4 regions of the Streptomyces sp. NPDC012466 genome follow, and region 4 is predicted to be linked to each of the others. Evidence: riboswitches for the same ligand, from Rfam matches in the RefSeq annotation. Region 4 holds a riboswitch; each other region holds the start of a gene.

Region 1 (7,437 bases), 1.1 Mb from region 4:
GCAGGAATCCGCGGTCTGAACAACCGCTCAGCGATCGAAGGGACGTACATGCCCATGGGTCACACGGCCACAGCCCAGGCAGGCTCCGGAGGCCTGACAGCGACCGAGCACCGCCTGGCCAACGGCCTGCGCGTGGTGCTCTCCGAGGATCACCTGACCCCGGTCGCGGCGGTGTGCCTCTGGTACGACGTCGGCTCACGCCACGAAGTCAAGGGGCGTACCGGCCTGGCTCACCTTTTCGAGCACTTGATGTTCCAGGGATCCGCCCAGGTCAAGGGCAACGGCCACTTCGAGCTGGTGCAGGGCGCGGGCGGCTCGCTGAACGGCACGACCAGCTTCGAGCGGACCAACTACTTCGAGACCATGCCCGCCCACCAGCTGGAGCTCGCCCTCTGGCTGGAGGCCGACCGCATGGGCTCCCTGCTGGCCGCGCTCGACGACGAGTCGATGGAGAACCAGCGGGACGTCGTCAAGAACGAGCGCCGCCAGCGCTACGACAACGTCCCCTACGGCACGGCCTTCGAGAAGCTGACCGCCCTCGCCTACCCGGAGGGCCACCCCTACCACCACACCCCGATCGGCTCGATGGCCGACCTGGACGCGGCGACCCTGGAGGACGCGCGCGCGTTCTTCCGCACCTACTACGCGCCGAACAACGCCGTGCTCTCCGTGGTCGGCGACATCGACCCGGAGCAGACCCTCGCCTGGGTCGAGAAGTACTTCGGCTCCATCCCCGGTCACGACGGCAAGCCCGCCCCGCGCGACGGCTCGCTGCCGGAGACCATCGGCGAGCAGCTGCGCGAGGTCGTCGAGGAGGAGGTCCCCGCGCGTGCGCTGATGGCCGCCTACCGGCTGCCGCACGACGGCACGCGCGCGTGCGACGCGGCCGACCTCGCCCTCACCGTCCTCGGCGGCGGTGAGTCCTCCCGCCTCTACAACCGCCTGGTGCGGCGCGACCGTACGGCCGTGGCGGCGGGCTTCGGCCTGCTGCGGCTCGCCGGGGCGCCCTCCCTGGGCTGGCTGGACGTGAAGACGTCCGGTGACGTGGAGGTTCCGGTCATCGAGACCGCCATCGACGAGGAGCTCGCCCGGTTCGCCGAGGAGGGCCCCACCGCCGAGGAGATGGAACGCGCCCAGGCCCAGCTGGAGCGCGAATGGCTGGACCGGCTCGGCACGGTCGCGGGCCGCGCCGACGAACTGTGCCGGTACGCCGTGCTGTTCGGCGACCCGCAGCTCGCCCTGACCGCCGTCCATCGCGTGCTGGAGATCACGGCGGAGGAGGTCCAGGAGGTCGCCAAGGCCCGCCTGCGCCCCGACAACCGCGCGGTGCTCGTCTACGAGCCCGTCGCCGACGAGACCGACGACGCCGAGGACACCGCAGCCGCGGCCACCGACGAGAACGAGGAGGCGGCCAAGTGACCGAGCTCGCCACGATGGACTTCCACCCCCGGCCGCAGGCGGGCGAGGCCCGGCCCTGGGCCTTCCCGGCCCCCGAGCGGGGCACGCTCGACAACGGCCTGACGGTGCTGCGCTGCCACCGCCCCGGCCAGCAGGTCGTCGCCGTGGAGGTGCTGCTGGACGCTCCCCTGGACGCCGAGCCGGCCGGCCTCGACGGTGTGGCCACGATCATGGCCCGGGCCTTCTCCGAGGGCACCGACAAGCACTCCGCCGAGGAGTTCGCCGCCGAGCTGGAGCGCGCCGGCGCCACCCTCGACGCGCACGCCGACCACCCCGGCGTCCGGCTCAGCCTGGAGGTGCCGGCCTCCCGGCTCGCCAAGGGGCTGGGCCTGATCGCCGACGCCCTGAGGGCGCCCGCGTTCGCCGACAGCGAGGTGGAGCGGCTGGTCCGCAACCGCCTCGACGAGATCCCGCACGAGCTGGCCAACCCCTCCCGCCGCGCCGCCAAGGAGCTCTCCAGGGAGCTGTTCCCGGCGGGCTCGCGCATGTCGCGGCCCCGGCAGGGCACCGAGGAGACGGTCGCCACGATCGACTCCGCGGCCGTACGCGGCTTCTACGAGAAGCACGTCCGCCCCGCCACGGCCACCGCGGTGGTGGTCGGCGACCTCACCGGCATCGACCTCGACGCCCTGCTCGGGGACACCCTGGGGGCGTGGACGGGCTCCTCGGCCGAGCCGCGCCCGGTGCCTCCGGTGACCGCCGACGACACCGGCCGGGTCGTCATCGTGGACCGCCCGGGCGCCGTCCAGACGCAGCTGCTGATCGGCCGGATCGGCCCGGACCGGCACGACCGCGTGTGGCCCGCGCAGGTGCTCGGCACCTACTGCCTCGGCGGCACCCTCACCTCCCGCCTGGACCGCGTCCTGCGCGAGGAGAAGGGCTACACCTACGGCGTGCGGGCGTTCGGCCAGGTCCTCAGGTCCGCTCCGGACGGCACGGGTGCCGCGATGCTCGCCATCAGCGGTTCCGTGGACACGCCCAACACCGGCCCCGCTCTGGAGGATCTCTGGACGGTGCTGCGCACCCTCGCCGCCGAAGGTCTGACCGACGCCGAGCGGGACGTCGCCGTGCAGAACCTGGTCGGCGTGGCGCCGCTGAAGTACGAGACGGCGGCGGCGGTCGCGAGCACGCTGGCCGACCAGGTCGAGCAGCACCTGCCCGACGACTATCAGGCCACCCTGTACCGGCAGCTCGCCGCCACGGGCACCGTGGAGGCCACCGCGGCGGCCGTGAGCGCGTTCCCGGTGGACCGCCTGGTGACCGTCCTCGTCGGCGACGCGGCGCAGATCAAGGCGCCGGTCGAGGCCCTCGGCATCGGCGAAGTCACCGTCGTCGCCGCCGAGTAGCGGCACGCGCGCGCAGGGGCCCTGGTCGCCTTCCCAGGCACCAGGGCCCCTTTATGCCCGAATTGATACGGAGGTTGCCCGTCTGCCCTGTGGGATGCGCTACAAAAGCCGGGATTCGTTTGGGAATTGAAAGTGGCGCCGCTTAGCGTCATCCGGGCTGTTCGTCAGGCAGTGCGCCGCACCCGCGGCACCGGACAGTCATCGCCGAGTCCCCGTACGGCGCGAGCCAGGGGAGCCGGGGACCCATCGCAGTCCCTGGGGTGAATCGGGCGCCCGCGCGAGTCGCGAGGGAGTCCGTAGGAGACCTTCCTGCTCCGAACCCGTCAGCTAACCCGGTAGGCGAGAGGGAAGGAAAGGACCAGCCACCACATGGCGTTCACTCGCGCCACCGGGAAGCACCGTCGTCCCAGCAGGATCCAGCGCGGCACCGCCCGCGCGGCGGGCGTCGCGGCCCTCGCCACCACCGGCGTGATCGGCACCGTGGCGGCCCCCGCGGCCTTCGCCGCCGAGCCCACCGCCGAGCAGACGGGCCTCACCCCGGTCGTCACCATGGGCGACACCGTGGCCCAGCAGATCGACGCCCAGGCCATCGCGCAGCAGCAGGCCGCCGACGAGGCCGCCGCCAAGCAGAAGGCCGAGGAGGCCGCCCGCAAGCGGGCCGCGGAGGCCGCCAAGAAGGCCAAGGAAGCGGCCGAGAAGGCCCGTGAGGCCAAGGAGCGCGCCGCCCGCGAGGCCGAGCGCAAGCGCCTCAACGCCTACGTGGCCCCCATCTCCGGCTCGTACGTCTCCACCGGCTACAAGGCCAGCAGCGGCCTGTGGTCCTCCGGCAGCCACACCGGCGTCGACTTCCACGCCGCCACCGGCACCTCCGTCCACGCGGTCGGCGCGGGCACCGTCGTCGAGGCCGGCTGGGGCGGCTCCTACGGCAACCAGGTCGTGATCAAGATGAACGACGGGACGTACACCCAGTACGGTCACCTGTCCTCCATCGGCGTCTCGGTGGGCCAGCAGGTCACTCCCGGCCAGCAGATCGGCCTGTCCGGCGCGACCGGCAACGTCACCGGCCCGCACCTGCACTTCGAGGCCCGTACGAGCCCCGAGTACGGCTCGGACATCGATCCGGTCGCCTACCTCCGCTCGCACGGCGTGAACGTCTGACCGACACCTGTTCGCCGTCCCCGAAGCCCCGGCTCCCCGAGCCGGGGCTTTCGGCGTTTACGGCGGCCGGCTGTCCAAAAAATATGCATGGATTCCCGCTTGCCGTCGGAAATTCCGGCTCATTGCAATAGAGTCACGGAACACGCGCCGCTCGCCGGCGTTTCACGGGGATTAAGCGGAGGTCGGTCATGCGTATTCCCGCGCACTCGGTGTGCACGGCCATCCGGGACGACATCGTCGCGGGTGTCCACGCGCGCGGCAGCCGGCTCACCGAAGAACTCCTCGCGCGCCGCTACGGGGTCTCGCGGGTCCCCGTCCGCGAGGCGCTGCGCACCCTGGAGGCCGAGGGCTTCGTGGTGACCCGGCGGCACGCGGGCGCGTGCGTGGCCGAACCCACCGAGCAGGAGGCCGCCGACCTGCTGGAGATGCGCATGCTGCTGGAACCGCTCGGCGCGGCCCGGGCGGCCCAGCGCCGCACCGAGGCGCATCTGAAGGTCCTGCGCGGGCTGGTCCGGCTGGGCCAGGAGCGGGCCCGCCGGGGCACCAGCGACGACCTGCGCTCCCTGGGCGGCTGGTTCCACGAGACGCTCGCCCAGGCCTCCGGCAGTCCCGCGCTGGCCTCGATGCTCACCCAGCTCCGCCACAAGATCGCCTGGATGTACGCGGTGGAGGCTCCGCTCAGCCCCGTGGAGTCCTGGACCGAGCACGGCGCGATCGTGGACGCGGTGGCGCGCGGGGACGCCGAGCGTGCGCGGGCGGTCACGGCGCTGCACACCGAGCGCGCGACGGGCGCGCACCGCCTGCGCCTCGCCTCCGCCGGGGAGCGCGCCGAGCGTGTGAGGAACTCGCAACATCCCGTAAACACGCCGAGCCTGCGGCATTAACACGGCAGCCGTATACAAAGAGAGCGACTAATTCGCAGGGGCCTATTCACGCTGCCCTGATCCGTGGAATTCCGGTCGGGGAGCGGAATGGCGAAGGGCCCGCCCGGTGAATTCGGACGAGCCCTTCGCTGAACGCCCGATCGGGCGCCCGGGAAATCAGACGGTCTCGGGAAGTTCCTCGAGACCCTCGGAGACCAGCTTGGCCAGCCGGTCCAGGGCGGCGTCCGCGCCCTCGGCGTCGGAGGCGAGGACGATCTCCTCGCCGCCCTGGGCGCCGAGGCCCAGGACGGCCAGCATCGAGGCCGCGTTGACGGGCTTGCCGTCTGCCTTGGCGATCGTCACCGGGACGCCTGCGGCCGTGGCGGCTCGGACGAAGATGGAGGCGGGGCGGGCGTGGAGACCCTCGGCCCAGCCGACGTTGACGCGGCGCTCAGCCATGTGTTGCTGCCCTTCGCTTTTCAGGGTTGTCTAGACCAGTTTCCCATACGTGAAGCTGCGCCGGGAGCGGTCCTGAAGGACCGCCCCGGGGTGCCGTCGGATCGCGGCCTCGACCCGACTGACGCCCTCCACAGACTGCCTCGCGCCGCTGTCGGACGCTAGCCGTACTCTGGGGCCCATGCAGACCTCGCCGGACCGGCACGAGTATCCCGCCCACTGGGAAGCCGACGTGGTGCTGCGCGACGGGGGTACCGCGCGCATCCGGCCCATCACCGTCGATGACGCCGATCGCCTGGTCAGCTTCTACGAGCAGGTCTCCGACGAGTCGAAGTACTACCGCTTCTTCGCGCCGTACCCTCGCCTGTCCGCCAAGGACGTCCACCGCTTCACGCACCACGACTTTGTGGACCGGGTGGGACTCGCGGCCACGGTCGGCGGCGAGTTCATCGCCACCGTACGCTACGACCGCATCGGCGCTGACGGAACGCCCGCGTCCGCACCCGCCGACGAGGCCGAGGTCGCCTTCCTCGTGCAGGACGCCCACCAGGGCCGCGGAGTCGCCTCCGCCCTGCTCGAACACATCGCCGCCGTCGCCCGCGAGCGCGGCATCCGCCGCTTCGCCGCCGAGGTGCTGCCCGCCAACAACAAGATGATCAAGGTGTTCACGGACGCCGGCTACACCCAGAAGCGCAGCTTCGAGGACGGCGTCGTCCGTCTGGAGTTCGACCTCGAACCCACCGACCGCTCCCTCGCCGTGCAGTACGCGCGCGAGCACCGCGCCGAGGCGCGCTCCGTGCAGCGGCTGCTCGCCCCCGGCTCGGTCGCCGTCATCGGCGCCGGGCGCACGCCGGGCGGCGTGGGCCGCAGCGTCCTCGGCAACATCCGGGACGCCGGGTACTGCGGACGCCTCTACGCGGTGAACAAGGCCCTCCCCGAGGGGCGGAAGGAGCTCGACGGGGTGCCGGCGCACCGCTCGGTGCGGGACATCGACGGCCCGGTCGACCTCGCCGTCGTCGCCGTACCGGCCGAGCACGTCCCCGAGGTTGTCACCGAGTGCGGCGAACACGGCGTACAGGGGCTGGTCGTGGTCTCCGCCGGGTACGCAGAGAGCGGCCCCGAGGGGCGCGAACGCCAGCGCGCACTCGTACGGCAGGCGCGTACGTACGGGATGCGGATCATCGGCCCGAACGCCTTCGGCATCATCAACACCTCCCCGCGGGTACGGCTCAACGCCTCCCTGGCCCCCGAGGTGCCGCGCCCGGGCCGGATCGGCCTGTTCGCCCAGTCCGGCGCCATCGGCATCGCCCTGCTGTCCCGGCTGCACCGGCGCGGCGGCGGCGTCACGGGCGTGACCGGCGTCTCCACCTTCGTCTCCTCCGGCAACCGCGCCGACGTCTCCGGCAACGATGTCCTGCAGTACTGGTACGAGGACCCCGACACCGACGTCGTCCTCATGTACCTGGAGTCCATCGGCAACCCCCGCAAGTTCACCCGCCTCGCCCGCCGGACCGCCGCCGCCAAGCCCCTGGTCGTCGTCCAGGGTGCCCGGCACGGCGCCGCGCCCCAGGGACACGCCGTCCGGGCGACCCGGCTGCCGCACGCGACCGTCTCGGCGCTGCTGCGGCAGGCCGGTGTGATCAGGGTCGACACCATCACCGAGCTGGTGGACGCGGGCCTGCTGCTGGCCCGCCAGCCCCTGCCCGCCGGGCCCCGGGTGGCGATCCTCGGCAACTCCGAGTCGCTCGGCCTGCTCACGTACGACGCGTGCCTGGCCGAGGGCCTGCGACCGCACCCCCCGCAGGACCTCACCACCGCGGCCTCCGCGGCGGACTTCCACGCGGCCCTGTCCCGGGCGCTGGCCGACGACCGGTGCGACGCGGTCGTCGTCACCGCCATACCGGCGGTGGGGGAGGGCTCGGTCGGCGACGCGTCCCTCGCGCAGGCGCTGCGCTCGGCGGCGGCCGCGGCTCCGGCCAAACCGGTCCTGGTGGTCCACGTGGAGCTCGGCGGCCTGGCGGAGGCCCTGTCGGCGGCGGCGAGCACGGCGCCCCAGGCCGCGGCGGACCACGACGACGCCCCGCGCCCGGCGCCCCGGGCCGCGGCGGACCACGACGACGCCCCGCGCCCGGCGCCCCGGGCCGCGGCGGACCACG
Region 2 (7,437 bases), on a different contig from region 4:
CCCTGGGGCAGTCGCACGGGCTGCGGCTGGCCTTCGTCGACACCGGGCCCGGCATCCGCGACCTGGACCAGGCGCTGACCGACGGGTACACCAGCGGCGGCGGGCTGGGGCTCGGCCTGAGCGGGGCCAAGCGGCTCGTGCAGGAGTTCGAGGTGGACAGCCGGCCCGGTGAGGGGACCACCGTCACCGTCACCGCCTGGGCCACCGTCGTACCGCCCTCCCGGACGGTGCCGTGATGAGCAGGGTCTGGGACGTGCCGGTGGACGACTCGACCCGGGTGCGGGACGTCCGGGTGGCGGCCGAGGATGCCAGCGCCTGCGTCGGCCTGCCCCCGAACCGCACCGCGACCGCCGCGCTCGTGGCGACGGAGCTGGCGACCAACCTGCTGCGGCACGCGGGTGGCGGGCGTGTGCTGATCAACCTCGTCGGGCGTGCGCACGACGACGGCCACCGGCCGGTGGTGCAGCTCGTCTCGGTCGACCACGGCCCCGGCATCCCCGACGTCGCCGCGGCGATGCGCGACGGATACACCACGACCGTCGCCGCCTCGCTCGGCGCCGGGCTCGGCACGTGCCGGCGCATAGCGAACGACTTCGATCTGCACAGCGCCCCCGGCCGGGGCACCGTCGTGATGGCCCGGATCGGCCACGAGCCGGCCGTCCGCAACCAGGGGCCGCCCCCGCCCGGTCCGCGTGCCGGAGGTGTCAACGTCCCCCTCGGCCGGGCCGAGCAGTCCGGGGACGCCTGGGGCCGGGTGCGCGGCGGCGACCGTCTGACCCTGCTGCTCGCCGACGGGCTCGGGCACGGGGCGAAGGCGGCCGAGGCCTCCACGGCGGCGGTGACGGAGCTGCGCGGCGTGGCCGAGCTGCCGCCCCCCGAGATCCTGCGGAGGCTGGGCCGGGCCCTGCGTCCCACCCGGGGCGCGGCCGTGGCGGTGGCCCAGCTCGACGTGGGCGCCGGGGAGTTGAGCTTCGCCGGGATCGGCAACGTCGGCGCGCGGCTGCGGACGGACGGCAGGTGGAAGGCGCTGCTGTCCCATCCCGGCATCGTGGGCGCGCAGGCCCCGGCGTCCGTGCCCGTGCAGCGGGTGCCCTGGCAGGCCGACAGCCTGCTGGTCCTGCACAGCGACGGTCTGCCCAGCCGCTGGACGCCGCCCGACGACGGGGTGCTCCCCGGCTGCGACCCGGCGGTGGCGGCCGCGGTGGTGCTCCGCGACGCCGGGAGCGCGGCCCGGCCGACGCGGGACGACACCTGTGTGGCGGTACTGACCGCCGGCGGCGTGAGCCGACACGGCTCGGGGACCTGACGGGTGTTGAGGGGCCGGGCGACCGGCGGGGGTTCACCGGCGGCCGGCCGGTGAGAAGGCGCCGCCGGTACGCCTCCCGGGCTCACTCGATCCCGTCGGTGCCCGGTACCACCTTGTCCTGGGCGGTCAGGAACCCCCGCAATCCCTCGCGCAGTGCCGCCCGTTCGGCCGGTTCCATCGCCGCCAGCGCGGCGGCCAGGGCCTGGGTGCGGCGGCCGGCGACCTCCCCCAGCACATGCCGGCCGTGCGTGGTGAGCCACAGTTGCACCTCGCGGCGGGTGTCGGGGTGCGGGGCCCGCTCCAGCAGGCCGGCCGCGGCCAGGCGGTCGCAGAGGCGGCTGGCCGTGGGGAGGCCGATGTCCAGGCCTTCCGCGAGGGCCGTCAGATTCAGGCCGGGCGCCGCCTGCACGGTGCGCAGTGCCCGCAGCTGGTGCAGGGACAGGCGCAGGGACGCCTCCTGGGCGGCGACCGCCCACAGCGCCGTCAGACTCTCCACGGCATCGGCGATCTGCGATGCGACGGCCTCCGGGCCATTGCCCGGTCCCCTCGCCCGGTGGTCGCCGGGGCCGCCGAGATCGGTCACGAAACGGTCACTTCCATAGAGCTCCGGGTACTGATGAGGTCGCCCTCTTTCAAAGGCTGTACCCGAGGAACCGAGGGGCAAGCAGCTCGGTTCGGTGCCCGGCCGGACCGGGGGCGGTTCAGCCCGCGCTGAGTTCCGTCAGCGCGGCCAGCGGCAGCGTGTGCTGGGTCTGGAGGACCTTCGCGCGCAGGTAGCGGACGTTGTGGGCGGTCGTGAAGACGCCCGTGGGAACGCGGTCGCGCACGTCGACGCCCAGGGACCGCAACTGGCCCGCCTTGTCGGGGTTGTTGGAGAGCAGGTCCAGCTCGCCGATGCCCAGGGCCCGGAGCATCTGGGCCGCCGCCGTGTAGTCGCGGGCGTCCTCCGGCAGCCCCAGGGCCGCGTTCGCCTCGTAGGTGTCCAGGCCCTCGTCCTGGAGGGCGTAGGCGTCGAGCTTGTTGTAGAGGCCGATGCCCCGGCCCTCCTGGCGGAGGTAGAGGAGCACGCCGCCGCGCTCGGCTATGCGCTCGACCGCCTCGCGCAGCTGCGGGCCGCAGTCACAGCGGGCGGAGCCGAACACGTCCCCGGTCAGGCACTCGGAGTGCAGCCGCACCAGCGGGACCGGCCCCGGCTCGCCCAGGACGACGGCCACGTGCTCCTGCCCGTCGGCCAGCCCGTGGAAAGTGACGAGCTCGGCGTCGGCCTCGAAGCCGTCGTGGAAGCGCAGCGGGACCCGGACGCGGGAGCGGGGGGTGGCGAGGACGGCGGGTGTGTCGGGCATGCGGGGCCTCCGGGTTCCGTTTCCTGTTCGGCTGCACAGCCGTATTGCTTCAGATTTGAAGCAGATGCACGAGGGGAACCCTACTCGTGCTTGAAATTTGAAGCAACGACCGTCCGGGCCGGTGTGGTGCGCGTCACTGCCGCGTCACCCGCGCCTCACGCGTCGCGTCACGCGCAGGCCGACGACGACCTCCGCCGCCACGGCACGTCGTCCGCCGCCGGCCGCGCCCCGTCCTCCTGGAGCCCCTGCGCGATCGCCGCGGAGATCTTCTCCAGCTGCCCCACCTGCTCCTCGCTGAGCCGGTCGAACACAAAGCTCCGCACGGTCTCGACATGCCCGGGCGCCGCGCGCTCCAGCACGGCGAAGCCCTCGTCGGTCAGCGTGGCGATGCTGCCCCGCTTGTCGTCGGAGCAGGCCTCGCGCCGCAGCATGCCGTCCTTCTCCAGCCGCGTCACCGCGTAGGTGAGCCGGCTGCGCGTGATCTTCAGCCGCTCGGCGAGATCGGTCATGCGCAGCCGCCGTTCCGGGGACTCCGACAGGACGGACAGGATGGAGTAGTACAGGTGCGGCATGCCGGCGTCCTGCTGGAGCTGCCGGTCGATCGCGTCCTCCAGGAGCAGCGAGGCGGCGATGTAGGCGCGCCAGGCGCGCTGCTCATCGGGGGTGAGCCAGCGAGTCGTCATGCCGCCAGTGTAGGTTTGTTTCAAACTTGAACCAAGCCCGGTCCAGTCCCGCCGTCCCGACCAGCCGCGGAGCGCCGATGCCCCACCCGTACGTCCTGCTGTCCGCCGCCGTCTCCCTCGACGGCTACCTGGACGACACCGGACCCGACCGCCTGCTGCTGTCGAGCCCGGCCGACTTCGACCGGGTCGACGAGGTCCGCGCCTCGGTCGACGCGATCCTGATCGGCGCCGGCACCATCCGCGCCGACAACCCCCGGCTGCTGGTGAACTCCGAGGCGCGCCGGGCCGCCCGCACGGCCGCCGGGAAACCGGAGTACCCCCTGAAGGTCACCGTCAGCGGCTCCGGCGACCTCGACCCGGACGCCCGCTTCTGGCACACCGGCGGTGAGAAGGTCCTCTACACGACCGACCGGGGCGCCGGCCGCGCCCGTGCCCTCGGCCTCGCCACCGACGTCGTCCCGCTCGGGCCCGACCTCGACTGGCGGCGGCTCCTCACGCACCTGCACGACGTCCGGGGCGTACGCCGACTCATGGTCGAGGGCGGTGGCCTGATCCACACCCAGCTCCTCACCCAGGGCCTCGCCGACGAACTCCAGCTGGTCCTCGCCCCGCTCTTCGTGGGCGACCCCCGGGCACCCCGCCTCTTCGGCCCCGGCGGCTACCAGGACGGCCGCCTGCGGCTGCTGGAGTCGCGGCGGATCGAGGACGTCGTCCTCATGCGCTACGAGCCGACCGCCCCGGGCACCGGCCCCCTGCCCGCCGCCGCCGACCATCACTGGCTGGCCCTCGCCTGCGAACTGGCCGGCCACTGCCCGCCCTCGGACACGGCGTTCAGCGTGGGGGCGGTGGTGGTCGCCGCCGACGGCACGGAACTGGCCCGCGGCCACTCCCGCGAGGCCGGCGACCCGGTCGTGCACGCCGAGGAGGCGGCCCTGGCCAAACTCGACCCGGCCGATCCGCGCCTGCCCGGCGCGACGGTGTACAGCAGCCTGGAGCCCTGCGCCCGCCGCGCCTCCCGCCCCGCACCCTGCGCCCGGCTGATCCTCGACGCGGGTGTACGGCGGGTCGTCACGGCCTGGCGCGAGCCGGACACCTTCGTCGCGGACGCCGACGGCAGCGGCCTTCTCTCGGCCGCCGGAGTGGAGGTCGTCGTCCTGCCGGAGCACGAGGAGCGGGCCAAGGCCCCGAACCGCCACCTCCCGGGCTGAGTAGGGGCCGAGCGGCCCGACAGGTCGCGTCCGCACCGCCGTCCGCGTCAGTCGGCCGGCACCGACGACCTGTTCACCGCCTGGGAAACCTCACTCACACGGGCACCCCGGGTGGCTGAGCGGCGGGTGTGCACGAGCGGTCCCGCGGATGGCGTACACTGGAGTCACAACGACGCGGGGTGGAGCAGCTCGGTAGCTCGCTGGGCTCATAACCCAGAGGTCGCAGGTTCAAATCCTGTCCCCGCTACTGAAGGCCGAGGGCCGGAATCCGAAAGGGTTCCGGCCCTCGGTGCATTTCCCCGTGACCCTCACGACGGCCCTTACGCTCGGTGAGCGAACCGTCCGGTTCCGCATAACAACTGACACACCGTCAAAACCCCTCAGTCACTTGCGATGCGGTCAACTCGCCCGATTTAAGCCGGTCATGGCAGTAAGTCCGCGCGAAAAAGGTTAATGATCAAGTGGAATCGCTGGAATACACCTCGCGCGTCTATTAACGTTCGATAACGCAGCGCGGTCGTCCCAGCCGTCACAGAAGGCGGCTCCGTGCGCACGCGCCGAATCCCGAAAGGGAACCGGGGAACCACCACTTGGGGTGAATCGCGCGGATACCACCGTGGAAGCACGGCGGGTATACGCGCGTAGGAGACCTTCCTGCTCCGAACCCGTCAGCTAACCCGGTAGGCGAGAAGGAAGGAAAGGAGCACGCCCACGTGGCGTCCAACCGGCCTGCCCCCGCGGCCCCGTTCGCGCCGAAGCGCGACACCGAAACCTTCGGCTACGGCGGTCAGCACACCGACGAGGGCCCGTTCCAGGAGTGGAACCCCACCGAGGAGTCCATCCGTCCCGTCCGTGGCCGGCACCGCGTCACCAAGCAGCGCGGCGGAGGTCTCGCCCGCAGCTCCACCGTCCTCGGCGTCGGCGTCATAGCCGCCGTGGGTGCCGGCGGCATGGCCAGCGCCCAGACCGGCAAGCCCCCGGTGTCCATCTCCGTGCCGGACCTGCCCTCGGTGGGTTCCCTCATCTCGGACGACGACACCCCCGAAGGTTCCGCCACCCCGCTCAGCAGCCTCGGCACCGCCACGGCGGACCCCGAGCAGGGCACCTCCGGTGCCGGCGCCGGCGAGGCGCTGCGCGCCCGGATCATGGCGCAGGTCGAGCACCAGCAGGACCAGATCGAGACCAAGGCCGCCCAGGACGCGGCGGCCGCCGCCGAGAAGGCGGCGGCGGAAGCCGTCGCCAAGGCGGAGAAGGAAGCCAAGGCCAAGGCCGCCGAAGCCAAGAAGAAGGCGGAGGAAGAGGCCGAGAAGAAGGCCGAGGCCGAGCGGCTCGCCGCCCTCGCCAAGCAGTTCACGCTGCCGACCTCCTCGTACACCATCACCTCCAGCTTCGGCCAGGCCGGTGCCTACTGGTCCTCCGGCTACCACACCGGCCTCGACTTCGCCGCCCCCACGGGCACGCCGATCAAGGCGGTGCACAGCGGCACCATCACCGAGGCGGGCTGGAACGGCTCGTACGGCTACAAGACCGTCCTCACCCTCGATGACGGCACCGAGATCTGGTACGCGCACCAGTCGTCCATCGGCGTCAGCGTCGGCCAGAAGGTCAGCACCGGCGACGTCATCGGCCGCGTGGGCGCCACCGGCAACGTCACCGGGGCGCACCTCCACCTGGAGGTCCACTCCGGTGGATCCGCGAGTGGCATCGACCCGATGGCGTGGCTGCGGGGCAAGGGACTGAACCCGTAAGCAACACCGACTCGTTGAAGCACCGGCGGCCCTGACGACGACCCCCCCGACGTCAGGGCCGCCGGTTTTCCGGTGCGGTGTTCACGGGAGCTTCGCGGCCCTTGCGGAATGAGGCGTTCCCCTGCGGTCGTTGCCACAGAGCATGACGTCCCTTCGCAAGCTCGGCTCCTCCGACCTCCAGGTCTTCCCCCTCGCCCTCGGCGGCAACGTCTTCGGCTGGACCGCCGACCAGGACCGGTCGTTCGCCGTCCTCGACGCCTACACCGAGGCCGGCGGCAACTTCGTCGACACCGCCGACGTCTACTCGGCGTGGGCCGACGGCAACCAGGGCGGGGAGTCGGAGACCATCCTCGGCACGTGGCTGGAGGCGCGCGGCAACCGCTCCGATGTCGTCGTCGCCACGAAGGTCGGCCAGCACCCCGGCTTCCAGGGCCTGTCCGCCGCCAACATCAAGGCCGCCGCCGACGCCTCCCTGCGCCGCCTGCGCACCGACTACATCGACCTCTACTACACGCACTTCGACCGGCCCGACGTGCCCGTCGAGGAGATCATCGGCGCGCTCGACACCCTCGTGAAGGCCGGGAAGGTGCGGCACATCGCCGCCTCCAACATCTCCGCCGAGCGGCTGCGGGAGTCCCTGGAGTTCTCCGACCGCGAGGGACTGGCCCGGTACGTGGCTCTCCAGCCCCAGTACAACCTGGTCTCCCGCGACACCTACGAGGGCGAGCTCCAGGACCTAGCCGAGCGGAGCGGCCTCGCGGCCGTTCCGTACTCCGCGCTCGCGTCCGGCTTCCTCACCGGCAAGTACCGGCCCGGTACGACGGTCGAGAGCGCGCGGGCGGGCGGGGCCGCCAAGCACCTGGAGACCGAACGGGGGCGGCGGGTCCTCGGCGCCCTCGACGAGATCGCCGGCACGCACGACGTCCCCGTGGCCACGGTGGCCCTCGCCTGGCTCGCCGCCCGGCCGACCGTGACGGCGCCGATCGCCTCCGCACGGACGGTGGAGCAGCTGCCCGCACTGGTCGGCGTCGGGGAGCTGACCCTCTCGGAGGCCGAGGTCGAGCGGCTCACGGAGGCCTCGGCCTGAGCCCCTAGGAACGGTACGGGTTGTACGCGGGGTACGGCGCCGGCCGGTGGCCGTAGCCGTAC
Region 3 (7,437 bases), on a different contig from region 4:
TACTGCTGGGGTATGACACGGGCGGGCGGCTTCTCCCCCGACCCGTAGGGGTCGGCCGGGAGAGAGGTGCTAGCCGGCCCGGTGCACCACCGCGTCGCAGAGCTCCAGGAGAGCCGTCTTCGCGGCGCACTCCTTCAGGGGCGCCAGCGCCGAACGGGCGTCCTGGGCGTAGCGGACGGTGTCCCGTCGGGCCTGCTCCAGCGCCGGGTGGGCCCGCAGCAGGCGCAGGGCCTCGGCGTGCCGTTCGTCGTCGGTGAGGTCGGAGTCCAGCAGCTCGCACAGGGCGATGTCCTCGGCGAGCCCGAGGCGGGCCGCCCGCTCGCGCAGCCGCAGCACCGGCAGGGTGGGGATGCCCTCGCGCAGGTCGGTGCCGGGGGTCTTGCCGGACTCGTGGGAGTCGGAGGCGATGTCCAGGACGTCGTCCGCGAGCTGGAAGGCGACGCCGAGCCGCTCGCCGTACTGGGTCAGCACGTGCACGACCCTCTCGTCGGCGCCGGACATCATCGCGCCGAAGCGGCACGAGACGGCGACCAGCGAGCCGGTCTTGCCGCCCAGCACGTCCAGGTAGTGCTCGATGGGGTCGCGGCCGTCCTGCGGTCCGGCCGTCTCCAGGATCTGGCCGGTCACCAGGCGCTCGAACGCCTCGGCCTGCACCCGCACGGCCTCCGGGCCGAGGTCGGCCAGGATGTGCGAGGCGCGGGCGAAGAGGAAGTCGCCGGTGAGGACCGCGACGGAGTTGCCCCAGCGGGTGTTCGCGCTCGCGACGCCCCGGCGCACGGCGGCCTCGTCCATGACGTCGTCGTGGTACAGCGTGGCCAGGTGGGTCAGCTCCACGACGACGGCCGACGGCACGATGCCGGGTGCGTGCCGGTCGCCGAACTGGGCGGAGAGCATCACGAGCAGCGGACGGAACCGCTTGCCGCCGGCCCGCACCAGGTGCTGGGCGGCCTCCGTGATGAAGGGCACCTCACTCTTGGTGGCCTCGAGCAAGCCTTCCTCGACAGCCGTCAGTCCGGCCTGGACATCGGCTTCCAGAGCCTGGTCCCGCACGCTCAGCCCGAACGGCCCGACGTCGGTCACGAGGGGTCTCCTGTCTGCTGTGTCTGCCGGTGATTACGCGGTTTGTCGATAGGTCGCTGCCCTCACTCGAGTCAGCGTATCCGGTCACGTTTCGATCACCGCCAGCGCCCATGGTTACAGGCCGGGTGGTATCCGATCACGACCGCTATGTTTTCGATCAACCCATAAGAACAGATATTTATCGACTTACCCAGAGGTAGCGAGGTATGCACGATTTGCCGTTTTGAGTAAGCGAATTCCCCTTGGTGGAAATTGCCCCTCGGGCTCGTGATCAGTGAGTTGAATCACTTCGTCCGCTTTTCCGTCCCACCCTCGCGCCGACCCGTACCCCCTTCCCCCGAAAGCCAGTTGAGCCTTGGCTCTCGCAAAGGATCAAGCGGCCCAAACACCCCCGACCAAGGTCATCCGCGTGATATGTGACTGAGGTGCTTGTTCCCGACATGTGCTCTCGCATACGTTCCCGGCCTGTCCGGCGGACGCCTAATCCTGCCGCCGCCCGGACTCCCCACAGGAACCGACTCACTCACGCAGGGCAGGAGCGGGGGACCCAGGTCAGTCGCCGGGCCGCACAGCGGCACGGCTCGGGGTGAAGCCGCGCACGGCACACAGCGCCGTACGCGGCCGGGCACCTCCCGGCCCGAACCCGACAGCTCACCTCGCAGGCGCCGGAGAGGAATAACGCCATGCCCGGACGAGGCAAGCACCGTCGCCCCAGAACCAACCCGCTGACCCGAGGCCTCATCGCCGCCGGTACCGGCGGAGCCGCACTCACCCTCCCGCTCCTCGGCGCCACCCACGCGAGTGCCGCCGAGCCCCAGAGCGCACCCGCCGCCGCACAGTCCGTGCCGCGGACGGCCCAGCCCGCCAAGTCCCTCACGTACACCGTGACCAAGGGCGACTCGCTCGCCCGTATCGCGGACAAGTACGACGTCTCGGGCGGCTGGAAGCAGCTCTACAAGGACAACCGCGCCGCCGTCGGCGACAACCCGAAGCTGATCCACCCGGGTCTGAAGCTGAAGGTGAAGACCACCAAGACGCACGCCGCGAAGAAGACCGCGACCCCGTCGTCCGCCCCGGCCAAGCCGGCCGCGAAGCCCGCCACGGGCGTCGCCCAGGCCACCCAGGCGTCCGCGAAGACCTACGCGAACAACCTCGACGGCTGGATCCGCGAGGCGCTGGACATCATGGCGCAGAAGGGGATCCCCGGGTCCTACGACGGCATCTACCGCAACATCATGCGCGAGTCGTCCGGCAACCCGCTGGCGATCAACAACTGGGACTCGAACGCCGCCGCGGGCACCCCGTCCAAGGGTCTGCTCCAGGTCATCGACCCGACCTTCGCCGCGTACCACGTCCCCGGCACCTCCTTCGACCCGTACGACCCGGTCGCCAACATCACCGCGGCCTGCAACTACGCGGCCGACCGCTACGGCTCGATCGACAACGTCAACGGCCCGTACTGAGCCGTCCCGCCCAGCAGTCGCTCGAGGACGACGGCGATGCCGTCGTCCTCGTTCGACAGGGTGACCTCGTCGGCCACGGCCTTGAGTTCGGGATGTGCGTTGGCCATCGCGACACCGTGGCCGGCCCAGTCGAACATCGGGATGTCGTTGGGCATGTCGCCGAAGGCGATGGTGTCCGCCGGCCGCAGCCCCAGATGCTCGGCGGCCAGCGCCAGCCCCGTCGCCTTGGTGATCCCGCACGGCTGGAGCTCCACCGTGCCGGGCCCCGACATCGTCACCGTCGCCAGCGAGCCGACCACCGAGCGGGCCGTCGCCGCCAGCTCGTCGTCCGACAGATGGGGATGCCTCAGCAGCACCTTGCTGATGGGCTCGCCCCACAGGTCGTCGCGCCGGTCGACCCGCACCGCGGGCAGGGTCGGGTGCGGCATCAGATAACCCGGCTCGATCAGCGTGAGCCCGTCGACCCCGTCCTGGTCGACCGCCGCGTACACCTGCCCCACCTCGGCCTCGATCTTGCCGAGGGCGGTCTCGGCCAGTTCCCGGTCCAGGGTGATGGACCACAGCAGCCGGTCCGCGCCGGCGTCGTACACCTGCGCGCCCTGCCCGCACACCGCGAGCCCCCCGCATCCGAGGTCGTCCAGGAGCGGCCGCACTCTCGGCGCCGGCCGGCCCGTCACCACGAGGTGCTGGGCACCGGCGTCCGCCACCCGCGCGAGCACGGCGAGAGACCGGTCGGAGAGGGTGTCGTCGCCGCGCAGCAACGTCCCGTCCAGATCGGTGGCGATGAGTGAATATGCGAGGGGTGCGGCCATGATCAGAGAATACGGACAACGCGGCCCTTCGTTTCATCGCACGGCGGCCGCCGATTGCCCGGTTGAAGGCCTCTGCACCAGTTGGCAACAACATGCTCCGCTACCTACCGGAGGGACCGCATCGAGCGGTACCTTCCCTGTGTCCAGGGGGGACTTGATCGGGGGGTCAGGTTGAGCAGTGGGCGCATTCGCGTGGCTGGGCCCGGGGAGCTCGGTGAAGAGGAGAGGGAGCGCTGGCGTGCGCTGCGCGCGGCCTCCGGGGCACCGCGCAACCCCTTCATGGAACCGGAGTTCACCGAAGCCGTCGGCCGGGTCAGGCCGGGGGCCCGGATAGCCGTGGTGTACGAGGGGCCGGAGCCGGCCGGCTTCCTGCCCCATGAGCGGGGCCCGTTGGGGCAGGGCCGGGCGATCGGGCTCGGCGTCTCGGACGCGCAGGGCGCGATCCTGCGGCCGGGCCTGGACCTGGAGACGGGCGAACTGCTGAAGGCCTGCTCGCTGTCGAGCTTCGCCTTCGACAATCTGGAGGCCGAGCAGCGGCTGTTCGTCCGGTACGCGGCCGAGGAGCACGCCACCTACGTCATCGACGTGGAGAAGGGCTACGAGACGTACGAGTCGGTGCTGCGCGCGCAGTCGCCGAAGTTCCTGAAGACCACGCTGGCCAAGGAGCGCAAGCTGGGCCGGCAGGCCGGTGAGCTGCGGTTCGTGTTCGACGAACGCGACCCCGCCGCGCTGCGCACGCTCATGGAGTGGAAGTCGGCGCAGTACCGCAGGACCGGCCGCCGGGACCGGTTCGCCCAGGAGTGGATCACCCGGCTCGTCGGACAGCTGGCCCAGACCCGGGCGCCGGAGTGCAGCGGCACCTTGTCCGTGCTGTACGCCGGTGAGCGGCCCGTCGCCGCGCACTTCGGGCTGCGCTCGGCCTCGGTGCTGGCCTGCTGGTTCCCGGCCTACGACCCGGAGTTCGCGAAGTTCTCGCCGGGTCTGGTGCTGCACCTGCGCATGGCGGAGGCGGCGGCCGCCGGTGGCGTCGGCATGCTCGACCTGGGCCGGGGCGCGGCCGAGTACAAGGACGCGCTGAAGACGGGCGAACTGCCCGTCTACGAAGGGGCGGTGACGCGGCCGGGGGCGGGCGCGGCGCTGCACTGGCTGAGCCGCGAGCCGGCGCGCCGCGCGCACAGCTTCGTCCGCGGCCGGCCGCGGCTCGCCTCGCTGGCCGCGCGGACGCTGAAGGGCGCGGCCCGGCTGCGCCGCACCTGAACGCAAGGCGTACCTGACACAAGGGGGGTGGGCGCATGGCCCGTTCGGCGCGTGCGCAGGAGGAGATACGGCGGTTCCTGGACATCGGGGCGGTGCAGGTCGCCGAGCTGGACCTCGACGGGGACGAGGCGGTGCTCAGACCGGGCCCGGGGAGTCCGCCGGTGACGCACGGAGAGGTGTTCGTGCTGGTCAGGAGGGGCGGCCGACCCGTGGGCACGCTGCTCGGGCGGGTGCCGGAGGGGGCGGATCCGAAGGCCGTGCTGGCGGGGCGGGCACGGGCGGAGTGCCGGCCGGCCGTCGTCGGCGAGTCCGGGGAGCCCCCGTACACGAGTGTCGTCGTCGCGACGCGGGAGCGTGCCGGGCAGCTGGCGCGGGCGCTGGACTCGCTGCTGGCGCAGGACCATCCGCGGTTCGAGATCGTCGTGGTCGACAACGCGCCCGTCACGAACGAGACACAGGAGCTGATCGAGCGGAAGTACGCCGAGCGCGTGCGGTACGTCCGTGAGCCTGTTCCGGGGCTCGCGGGCGCGCACAACGCCGGGCTGGACGCCGTGCGCGGCGAGGTGGTCGCCTTCACCGACGACGACGTGGTCGCCGACCCGCGCTGGCTGACCGAGCTGACCGCGCCCTTCGCCGCCGACGCCCGGCTCGGGTGCAGCACCGGTCTGATCCTGCCCGCGCGGCTGACCACCCCGGCCCAGGTGCTGCTGGAGAGCCACGGCGGCTTCGCGAAAGGCTTCACTCCAAGGACGTACGACCCGGCGCGCCCGCCGGGCGACGAGCCGCTGTTCCCGTTCACCGCGGGGCGGTTCGGATCGGGCGCGAACATGGCGTTCCGCACGGCGGTACTGCGTTCCGTCGGCGGTTTCGACCCGGCCACCGGTGCCGGGACGGCCGCCCGGGGCGGGGACGACCTCTACGGTTTCGTGCGCGTCCTGGCCGAGGGCCACCGGCTGCGCTACACGCCGTACGCCCTGGTGTGGCACCACCACCGGGAGACCTGGCGGGACCTGGAGACGCAGGCGTACGGCTACGGCGCCGGGCTCACGGCGTATCTCACCGCGGTGCTCGTGAACCGGCCCGCGCTGCTGCCGGCGTTCCTCGCACGGCTGCCCCGCGGCCTCGCCCATGCCCGCGCGCTGACGGCCGTGCGGGAGACGGAGGGAGCGCACGGCGCGGGGACGCCGGGCGATCACGACGGGCGGACCCATCCCTGGCCGCGGCGGCTGTCGCGGTTGCAGCGCCGCGGGATGGTGTACGGGCCGGTCGGCTATCTGAAGGCGCGGCGGGCACTGCGCTCGCCCGGTCGGGAGAAGACAGCTCGGGGGGCGGGATGAATGCGGACGGCAGAGGCCGGGCGGAGCGGGGTGCGCAGGACGGTGAGGGGCCGATAGCCGCGGCGGGCGGTGCCGGCACCCCCGCGATCCCCGTCTTCCTGTACCACTCGGTGATGGACGATCCGCCGGACTGGATAGCGGAGTTCACGGTCACTCCGAAGCAGTTCGCCGCGCACCTCGACGCGGTGGTCCGCAGCGGCCGTACGCCCGTCACGATCAGCGCGATCGCCGACCACCTGGCCGGGCGGGCGCCGCTGCCGCCCCGGCCCGTGCTGCTCACCTTCGACGACGGGTTCGCCGATCTGCCCGGCGCCACCGCCGAGGCCCTGGCCGAACGCGCGCTGCCGGCCACCGCCTACCTCACCACCGGCGCCATCGCCCCGGGCGGCCGCAGCCTGCTGCCGCCCGCCCCGATGATGACCCTGGCCCGGGCGGCGGAGCTGGAACGTTCCGGCATGGAGATCGGCAGCCACACCGTCACACACGCGCAGCTCGACACCCTGCCGGCCAAGGCACTGGCGTACGAACTGCGCGCCTCCAAGGCCGTGCTGGAGGACGCCCTCGGGCACGAGATACGGCACCTCGCCTACCCGCACGGCTACAACAGCCCCCGCGTACGGGCCATGTCGGCCCGGGCCGGCTACGAGACGGCGACCGCCGTACGGCACGCGCTCAGCTCCGACCGCGACGAGCGGTACCGCATCGCCCGGCTCATCGTCCGGCGCACCCACACCCTCGCCGACGTCGAGAGCTGGCTGGCGGGGGCGGGCGCGCGGGTGGCGCCGTACCGCGACGGGCCGAAGACGATCGCCTGGCGCTGGTACCGGCGCTCCCGTGCGGTGCTGCACGGGCCCGAGTTCGCCGGCTGATCCCGGCTCACTTCAGCGGCTGGTTGAGGTACGGGTCGGCGACCGCCTTGCGCAGGCTGTTCCAGGCCGCGTCGTTCGCCAGCGCCAGGTTGCAGTGCGGTCCGGGGTCGCGGTAGTTCCACTGGAGGGCCGCCTTGACGCCCTTCAGGTCCTTCAGCACCCCGGGCACCTGCGCGTACCACTCGGCCTGCCGCTGCGGGCGGCTCGTGTCCTCGGCGGTGCCGAACTCGGACAGCATCAGCGGCTTGTCGTCGGAGATGTGGGTGCGGATCCAGTCGTGCGTGGCGTTCTGGGTCTGTGCGAAGGTCAGCCAGCCGGCGTCGTGACAGCGGTAGTAGTTGTACTGGTTGTAGCCGATCCAGTCGACGTAGTCGTCGCCCGGGTACATCTGCTCGATCTCGTCGGCGTGGTCGAGGTACCCGGTGGTGATCCACGTCCACACCACGTTGTCGACGCCCAGGTCGCGGAACCGGTCGTGGATGTGCCGGTACGCCTTCACATAGTCGGCGGGTGTGCCGCTGGCCGGGGTGCGGGTGTCCATCTCCAGGTCGAAGGAGAGGAACACCTTCTTGCCGTAGTCCTTGATGCGCCGGGCCTGGACGTCGATGACCTTGTCGTC
Region 4 (7,437 bases):
CGCCGAGTCCGCGTCGGAGTCGTCGCAGGCCGGGGAGTTCGACCTCGGCACGCTGCTGGCCGAACGCGGAGCCGAGCGCTACGAGCTGCACACCCGGTACCTCAACCACCAGCTCCCGCGCATGCTGCACACCATCGGCTTCGACAAGGTCTACGAGCGTGCCGAGGGCGCCTACTTCTACGACGCGGACGGCAACGACTACCTGGACATGCTCGCCGGCTTCGGGGTGATGGGCCTCGGCCGCCACCACCCCGTCGTGCGCAAGGCGCTGCACGACGTGCTGGACGCCTCTCTCGCCGACCTCACCCGGTTCGACTGCCAGCCGCTGCCCGGTCTGCTGGCCGAGAAGCTGCTCGCGCACAGCCCGCACCTGGACCGGGTGTTCTTCGGCAACAGCGGCACCGAGGCCGTCGAGGGGGCCCTGAAGTTCGCCCGGTCCGTCACCGGCAGGCCCAGGATCCTGTACTGCGCGCACGCCTTCCACGGCCTGACCACCGGCTCCCTCTCGGTGAACGGCGAATCCGCCTTCCGGGACGGCTTCGCCCCGCTGCTGCCGGACACGGCCGTCCCGCTCGGCGATCTCGACGCGCTGGAGAGGGAGCTGAGGAAGGGCGACGTCGCCGCGCTGATCGTCGAGCCGATCCAGGGCAAGGGTGTCCTGGAGGGCCCGCCCGGCTGGCTCCGGGCCGCCCAGGAACTGCTGCACCGGCACAAGGCGCTGCTCATCGCCGACGAGGTGCAGACGGGCCTCGGCCGGACCGGCGACTTCTACGGCTACCAGCACGAGGACGGAGTGGAACCCGACCTGGTGTGCGTGGCCAAGGCGCTCTCCGGCGGCTATGTGCCGGTCGGCGCCACGATCGGCAAGGACTGGATCTTCAAGAAGGTCTACTCGTCCATGGACCGGGTGCTCGTCCACTCGGCGAGCTTCGGGTCGAACGCACAGGCCATGGCGGCGGGCCTCGCGGTGCTGTCGGTGATGGAGAACGAGCAGATCGTCGCGAACGTCCGGGCCACCGGGGAGCAGCTCAGATCCCGGCTCGCGGCGCTCACCGGGAAGTACGAGATGCTCGCCGAGGTCCGCGGCCGGGGCCTGATGATCGGCATCGAGTTCGGTCGGCCGAAGTCGCTGAAGCTGCGCAGCCGCTGGACCATGCTCCAGGCCGCGCGCAAGGGGCTCTTCGCCCAGATGGTCGTCGTGCCGCTGCTGCAGAAGCACCGGATCCTCACCCAGGTCTCCGGCGATCACATGGAGGTGATCAAGCTGATTCCGCCGCTGATCATCGGCGAGCGGGAGGTGGACCGATTCGTCGACGCCTTCACGGCCGTGATGGACGACGCGCACAACGGCGGGCTGGTGTGGGACTTCGGCAAGACGCTCGTCAAGCAGGCGGTCGCCAACCGCTGAGGCTCCGCTGTTGCGATTTTTGCCTGTGAGGCAAGAAATTTGCCGGTGAGGCAAAGGTCCGGCTGAATGGAGGCATGAGCTCCTCCGAGACCGAGCGGCCCCCCGGGGCCGACTCGCCGGGCGAACCGGCGGCCGGTGCGCTGCCCGCCGTCGCGCCCCAGCTACGGGCACTGAGACGGCAGGCCTCCCTGACGCTGGAGGCCGCGGCCCGCGCCGCCGGGCTGTCGCCCGCCCACCTCTCCCGCCTGGAGACCGGGCAGCGCCAGCCCTCGCTGCCGATGCTGCTCGCACTCGCCCGTGTCTACGGTACGACGGTCGCCGAGCTGCTCGGCGAGACGGTCGCCGGCCGGGACGCCGTCATCCGCGCGGCCGACATGGAACCGACCGCGGCGGGCGGCTGGACGTACTGGCAGGCCGGTGCCCCCGGCCGCGGGATGCAGGCCCTGCGGGTCCACGTCCCCTACGGCTCCCAGGGCGACGTCGTGCGTGTCCATCCCGGTGAGGAGTGGCTCCATGTGCTGCGCGGCCGGCTGCGGCTGCGCCTCGGTGACACCACCCACCGGCTGGCGGCCGGCGACAGCGCCCACTTCGACTCGCTCACCCCGCACCGGATCGCCGCCGAGGACCACGACGGCGTCGAGCTGCTCTTCGTCCACACCCTGCTCCAGAGCCCCACGGCCGCCCTGTGCCTGGGCCCCACCCCCGGAGACGTGTCATGAGCGACATGGAGGAGAAGTTTCCCCGCGCCCTGTGGGTGAGGCTGTTCGTCTACCTCATCGCCGGCCACATCTTCGCCGCGTTCGTGTACCTGCTGTTCGAGGTCGGGGCGAAGTAGCCCCGACCCGGGCGGCGCCTCAGTCGAGGAGCCGCTCGCGCAGCCGCTCCCGGGTCTGCGGGCTGAGCCGCAGCCCCTTCTCCAGATAGGCGTCGGCGCCGCCCCAGGTCTCCTCGATGGTGTCGAAGGCCGCCTCCAGGTACTCGGCGCGCGCGTCGAAGAGGGGACTGAGCAGCTCCATGACCTCGGGGGAGTAGGCCGAGGCGGCGGAGCTGGAGCGGTGCACCTTGTAGCGGCGGTGCTTGGCGTTCGACTTCAGGTAGTCCTCGACGATCGCCTCGCGCTCCACGCCCACCGCGAGCAGCGTCACCGCGACGGACAGACCCGCGCGGTCCTTGCCCGCCGCGCAGTGCATCAGCGCGGGGACGCTGTCCTGCGCGAGCGCGTGCAGCACCCGGGAGTGCTCGTCCGTGCGCTCCTTGACGATCATGCGGTACGAGGCGATCATCCGGTCCGCGCCCTTGCCGTCCGCGAGGATCGCGCGCAGCTGGTCCAGGTCGCCGTCGCGGACCATCTTCCAGAACTCGGCGCCGTCGGCGGGGTCGCTCAGCGGCAGGTTCACATTGCGCACGCCGGGCAGCTCGACGTCCGGGCCCTCGAGCTTCTGGTCGGCCGCGTTGCGGAAGTCGAAGATCGTGTGCAGGCCCAGGGTGGTCAGGAAGGCGGCGTCCTCCCCGGTCGCGTGGGCGAGATGGCCACTGCGGAACAGCACTCCGTGCCGCACCCGCCGGCCGTCCACGGTCGGAAGTCCGCCCACATCACGGAAGTTGCGCACTCCGGCCAGCTCGGGCTCGGTCGACGGGACCTGCTGTGTCACGAGGGCTCCTCCCCTTCGGCGCCGCCGGCGCGGCTCGTCGACGGGCGTCACTCGACGATACGACATGCCTGCCTGGGGCAATGAGTTGTCCACAGGCGTTGCCCGGAGCCCCCGCCGCACTCGATGATGTTGCCGCCTGGTCGCACCTGGTCGGGCTTGTTCGAATCTGTGAGGGCATGATGCTGGACATCTCCGAAGACGGTCGTACGTGGGTGCTCTCCGGGCCGGCCAGCAGCTACGCCGTCCATGTCACCGACCGGGACGAGCTGCTGCACCTGCACTGGGGGCCACGGATCGGCCTCGCCGACGCCGAGGCCCTCGCCGTGCGGCCCCTGCCGGACTACTGGCCCTTCGAGTCCCCGCTCGACGGACGCGAGGAGTACCCGGTCGAGGGCGGCCCCCGGTTCGTCCGCCCCGCCCTGTCCGTGCGCACGGCCGAGCGGCGCGGCACCGAGTGGGTCTTCGAGGGGTACGACACGCAGGACGACGAGCTGCGGCTCCGGTTCCGCGACGGCGACCTGGCCGTGACGCTGCACTACCGGGTGCGCTCCGCGACGGACGTCGTCGAGCGCTGGGTGACGGTGGACAACCGGGGACCGGCCGTCGAGCTGCTGCGCGCCGACTCCGCGACCTGGACCTTGCCCGACCGGGAGGCCTGGCGGCTGTCGCAGCTGCACGGCCGCTGGGGTGCCGAGTCCCGGCTGACGCGCTCCGGCCTCACCCACGGTGAGAAGGTCATCGGCAGCCGCCGCGGCCACACCTCCCACCAGCACCTGCCCTGGGTCGCCCTCGACACCGACGCCACCGAGGAGCACGGCGAGGTCTACGGCTGCGCCCTCGGCTGGTCCGGCTCCTGGCGCATCACCGTGGCCCAGCTCCCCGACGCCCGCGTGCAGATCACCGGCGGCGCCGGCTACGACGACTCCGGCCTGCTGATGCTCGGCACGGGGGAGTCGTACACGAGCCCTGTCTTCGCCGGGCTCTGGAGCGACGGCGGCTTCGGCGGGGCGAGCCGTGCCTGGCACGCCTATCAGCGGGCGTATGTGATCCCGGACGCCGAGCAGGACCGGCCGGTGCTGTTCAACTCCTGGGAGGCCACCGAGTTCGACATCTCCGAGGAGCAGCAGCGGGCGCTCGCCGAGCGGGCCGCCGCCCTGGGCGTCGAGCTGTTCGTGGTCGACGACGGCTGGTTCGGGGCGCGCACCAGCGACCGGGCCGGGCTCGGTGACTGGACCCCCAACCCCGACCGCTTCCCGGGCGGGCTGAAGCCGCTCGCCGACCACGTGCACGGCCTCGGCATGCGGTTCGGCATCTGGGTCGAGCCCGAGATGGTCAACCCGGACAGCGACCTGTACCGCGCGCACCCCGACTGGGTGCAGTACCAACCAGGACGAAAGCGGACGGAGTTCCGCAATCAGCTCGTCCTCAACCTGGCTCGCGAGGACGTCCGGGAGTACCTGTGGGAGCAGCTCGACGGGCTCCTGTCCAGCGCGCCGGTCGACTACGTGAAGTGGGACTTCAACCGCTGCTTCACCGATGCCGGGTGGCCGGACGACCCCTACCCGCAGCGCCTGTGGGTCGACCACGTCCACGGCCTGTACGCCCTGCTGGACCGGTTGCGGGCCGCCCATCCCGGCGTGGCCTTCGAGTCCTGCTCGGGCGGCGGCGGCCGGATCGACCTCGGCGTGCTGAGCCGTACGGACCAGGTGTGGACCTCCGACAACACCGACCCCCTCGACCGGCTCGCCATCCAGCACGGCTTCAGTCAGCTCCATCCGGCCCGGGTCATGGCCGCCTGGGTCACGGACAGTCCGAACGCCATGCTCAACCACCGGGCCAGTTCCCTGAGGTTCCGGTTCGTCAGCGCCATGGCCGGGGTGCTCGGGGTCGGCGGCGACCTCACGAAGTGGACGCCGGAGGAGCTCGCCGAGGCGGGGCGGTGGGTGGGGCTCTACAAGGAGATCCGGCCCGTGGTGCAGCGCGGCGACCTGTACCGGCTGCGGCCCCCGGAGGGCGGGCTGAGCGCCGTGCAGTACGTCCTCGGCGAGGAGACCGTCGTCCTCGCCTGGCTCCAGGCGCAGCACTACGGCGAGCCCCTGCCGGCGCTGCGGCTGCGCGACCTCGATCCGGCAGCGACGTACGAATGCCTCGAAACGGGCGAAGTTCACCGAGGGGCTGTACTGCTGCATCACGGACTGCGGGTCGGCCTGAGCGGAGATTTCGACGCCACCGTCGTCCGCCTTAAGCGCAAGTAGCCGTTCTGTCCGAATAGGGAGTTTCAGCCGCTAAGGGGTAACGTGCCCCGATCGTAAAGGGGATGGGGTCGGGGTGCGTGACCATCGTCATATTCGTGACGATGTGTTGTCGCCATGTTCACGTAATTCCCACGAAAACAAGGGCCATTGAGAAAAGCGGGAGATCGGTAATCCACGCTCGGTGACGGCACTTGTGTCGGCGCGTCAAGGAAAACACTGTCACGGGCAACCGCAAGCTTGTCCCATTGCGTCTCGGTCGCTTACGTTCCACACCCATCCGGACGGACGCCTAATCCTGCCGCCGCCCGGAGCCCCACACACTGACCCGACGTACGGCAGGAGCGGGGGACCCACAGGTAAGACGCCTGTTCCGGTTCCCGGAACGGCTTGGGGTTAAGCCGCGCCTCGGCGCGACCGGGCATCTCCAGCCCGCACCCGACAGCTCACCTCGCAGGCGACGGAGAGGAATTCGCCATGCCCGCGAAGGGTAAGCACCGCCGTCCCAAAACCCAGCGTTTCACCCGCTCCATCGCCGTCGCCGGAACCGGCGGGGCCGCTCTCGCCCTGCCGCTCGTGGGGGCCGCCGGCGCTCACGCCGCCACCCCGCAGTCGGCTCCGGAAAAGGCCGTCCAGTCGGCTCCGGCCGCCGGCAAGAAGGCCGCCGAAAAGGCCACCGGCGCCCGTACGTACACCGTGAAGGCCGGCGACTACCTCGCGAGGATCGCCGACGACCAGAACGTCAGCGGCGGCTGGAAGAAGCTCTACGCGGACAACCGTGACGCCGTCGGCTCCGACCCGTCGCTGATCCACCCGGGCCTGAAGCTGTCGATCGGCAAGAAGGCGGCGAGCGCGCCCAAGGCGTCGGCCCCGGCCGCGCCGAAGGCCTCGGCCTCGAAGCCGTCCGCCGCCGAGTCGGCCCCGAAGGCGGCGACCGCCGCGAAGCCGGCCGCCGCCAAGCCCGCCGCCGAGAGCAACTCCAGTGGCTTCACCCTCCCGGTGACCGGTGCCACCGTCGGCACCCCATACCACATGTCCGGCAGCATGTGGTCCAGCGGCTACCACACCGGTGTCGACTTCGTCGTCCCGACCGGGACCTCCCTCAAGGCCGTCGGCGCGGGCACCGTCGTCTCCGCCGGCTGGGGCGGCGCCTACGGCAACCAGGTCGTCATCAAGCTCGCCGACGGCTACTACGCCCAGTACGCCCACCTGTCCCAGCTCTCCGTCTCGGCCGGCCAGACCGTGACCGCCGGGCAGCAGGTCGGCCTGTCGGGCGCCACCGGCAACGTGACCGGACCGCACCTGCACTTCGAGATCCGCACCACGCCGGACTACGGCTCGGACGTGGACCCGGTCGCCTTCCTGCGCTCGCACGGCGTCTCCGTCGGCTGACCGGCCGCACGACCACCTGCCTGACACGCGACCGAAGGCCGGACCCCGATCCCCGGGGTCCGGCCTTCGGTGTGCGCGCTCGCCGATCACCCCCCCGAGGGGCGACAAGGGATCGACAGGCGGCGGGAGTTGGGGCAGAGTGATCCCGTCCGGAGTGCAAGCGCTTTCCCCGGGTCTTCCCGACGGATCCCCAGGAGCTGTGTCCCGTGCCGACCACCCGCAGAGCGTTCGGAGCCCTGGCCGCCGGAGCCGCCCTGGCGGCCCTCGCCCCGACGGCCGGCGCGCACGCCGCGTCCCGTCGCCGCCTGGTCGCCCGCGACGACTTCTGTCACGGCCTCGGGCAGTGGGTGACCGAACTCCAGGACGGCGGCACCGTCACCGCCTCCCGCGGCATCCTGGAGATCGACGTGCCGAGCGGCGCGACCGTGTGGTTCAGGCAGCGGCTCGAAGGGCCGTACATGCTCGAATACACCGCGACCCCGGTCTCCGCGGGCGGGGTGAACGACCGGGTCTCGGACCTCAACAACTTCTGGAACGCGACCGACGTCCGCTCCCCGGACGACCTCTTCGCGACCCCGCGCGCCGGGGCCCTCGACGAGTACGACCACCTCACGACGTACTACGCGGGCTACGGCGCCAACTACAACACCACGACCCGGCTGCGTCGTTACGTCGGCCGGCCCGGTGTCCGCCCCCTGGTCTTCGACTACACCGAGCCGCTGCTGGTGCCGGG

What was found. Region 4 has a riboswitch for cyclic di-AMP ahead of ACFY9E_RS02255 (peptidoglycan DD-metalloendopeptidase family protein). Riboswitches for the same ligand answer to the same signal wherever they lie in the genome.
Region 1: another riboswitch for cyclic di-AMP. It lies ahead of ACFY9E_RS07015 (peptidoglycan DD-metalloendopeptidase family protein); the one in region 4 lies ahead of ACFY9E_RS02255 (peptidoglycan DD-metalloendopeptidase family protein).
Region 2: another riboswitch for cyclic di-AMP. It lies ahead of ACFY9E_RS12380 (peptidoglycan DD-metalloendopeptidase family protein); the one in region 4 lies ahead of ACFY9E_RS02255 (peptidoglycan DD-metalloendopeptidase family protein).
Region 3: another riboswitch for cyclic di-AMP. It lies ahead of ACFY9E_RS36370 (transglycosylase SLT domain-containing protein); the one in region 4 lies ahead of ACFY9E_RS02255 (peptidoglycan DD-metalloendopeptidase family protein).

Annotation. Positions count from the first base shown of each region.
Region 1 is NZ_JBIBEQ010000001.1:1,593,311-1,600,747, reverse strand. It holds gene ACFY9E_RS07025 (insulinase family protein) at 49-1,419, shown strand; gene ACFY9E_RS07020 (insulinase family protein) at 1,416-2,804, shown strand; cyclic di-AMP (ydaO/yuaA leader) riboswitch at 2,997-3,161, shown strand; gene ACFY9E_RS07015 (peptidoglycan DD-metalloendopeptidase family protein) at 3,174-3,962, shown strand; gene ACFY9E_RS07010 (FCD domain-containing protein) at 4,151-4,846, shown strand; gene ACFY9E_RS07005 (HPr family phosphocarrier protein) at 5,003-5,284, opposite strand; gene ACFY9E_RS07000 (GNAT family N-acetyltransferase) at 5,463-7,437, shown strand, end outside.
Region 2 is NZ_JBIBEQ010000003.1:21,443-28,879, reverse strand. It holds gene ACFY9E_RS12415 (ATP-binding protein) at 1-236, shown strand, start outside; gene ACFY9E_RS12410 (SpoIIE family protein phosphatase) at 236-1,306, shown strand; gene ACFY9E_RS12405 (MarR family transcriptional regulator) at 1,389-1,889, opposite strand; gene ribA (GTP cyclohydrolase II RibA) at 2,008-2,649, opposite strand; gene ACFY9E_RS12395 (MarR family transcriptional regulator) at 2,817-3,332, opposite strand; gene ACFY9E_RS12390 (dihydrofolate reductase family protein) at 3,410-4,540, shown strand; tRNA gene ACFY9E_RS12385 (tRNA-Met) at 4,714-4,787, shown strand; cyclic di-AMP (ydaO/yuaA leader) riboswitch at 5,086-5,242, shown strand; gene ACFY9E_RS12380 (peptidoglycan DD-metalloendopeptidase family protein) at 5,254-6,288, shown strand; gene ACFY9E_RS12375 (aldo/keto reductase) at 6,431-7,375, shown strand; gene ACFY9E_RS12370 (PrsW family glutamic-type intramembrane protease) at 7,380-7,437, opposite strand, start outside.
Region 3 is NZ_JBIBEQ010000013.1:163,227-170,663, reverse strand. It holds gene ACFY9E_RS36375 (polyprenyl synthetase family protein) at 70-1,080, opposite strand; cyclic di-AMP (ydaO/yuaA leader) riboswitch at 1,583-1,758, shown strand; gene ACFY9E_RS36370 (transglycosylase SLT domain-containing protein) at 1,764-2,543, shown strand; gene ACFY9E_RS36365 (Cof-type HAD-IIB family hydrolase) at 2,507-3,355, opposite strand; gene ACFY9E_RS36360 (GNAT family N-acetyltransferase) at 3,542-4,612, shown strand; gene ACFY9E_RS36355 (glycosyltransferase) at 4,648-5,949, shown strand; gene ACFY9E_RS36350 (polysaccharide deacetylase family protein) at 6,063-6,818, shown strand; gene ACFY9E_RS36345 (glycosyl hydrolase) at 6,826-7,437, opposite strand, start outside.
Region 4 is NZ_JBIBEQ010000001.1:488,134-495,570, reverse strand. It holds gene ACFY9E_RS02280 (aminotransferase class III-fold pyridoxal phosphate-dependent enzyme) at 1-1,408, shown strand, start outside; gene ACFY9E_RS02275 (helix-turn-helix domain-containing protein) at 1,483-2,127, shown strand; gene ACFY9E_RS02270 (DUF6126 family protein) at 2,124-2,243, shown strand; gene ACFY9E_RS02265 (tyrosine-protein phosphatase) at 2,263-3,060, opposite strand; gene ACFY9E_RS02260 (alpha-galactosidase) at 3,240-5,315, shown strand; cyclic di-AMP (ydaO/yuaA leader) riboswitch at 5,624-5,785, shown strand; gene ACFY9E_RS02255 (peptidoglycan DD-metalloendopeptidase family protein) at 5,790-6,704, shown strand; gene ACFY9E_RS02250 (DUF6250 domain-containing protein) at 6,911-7,437, shown strand, end outside.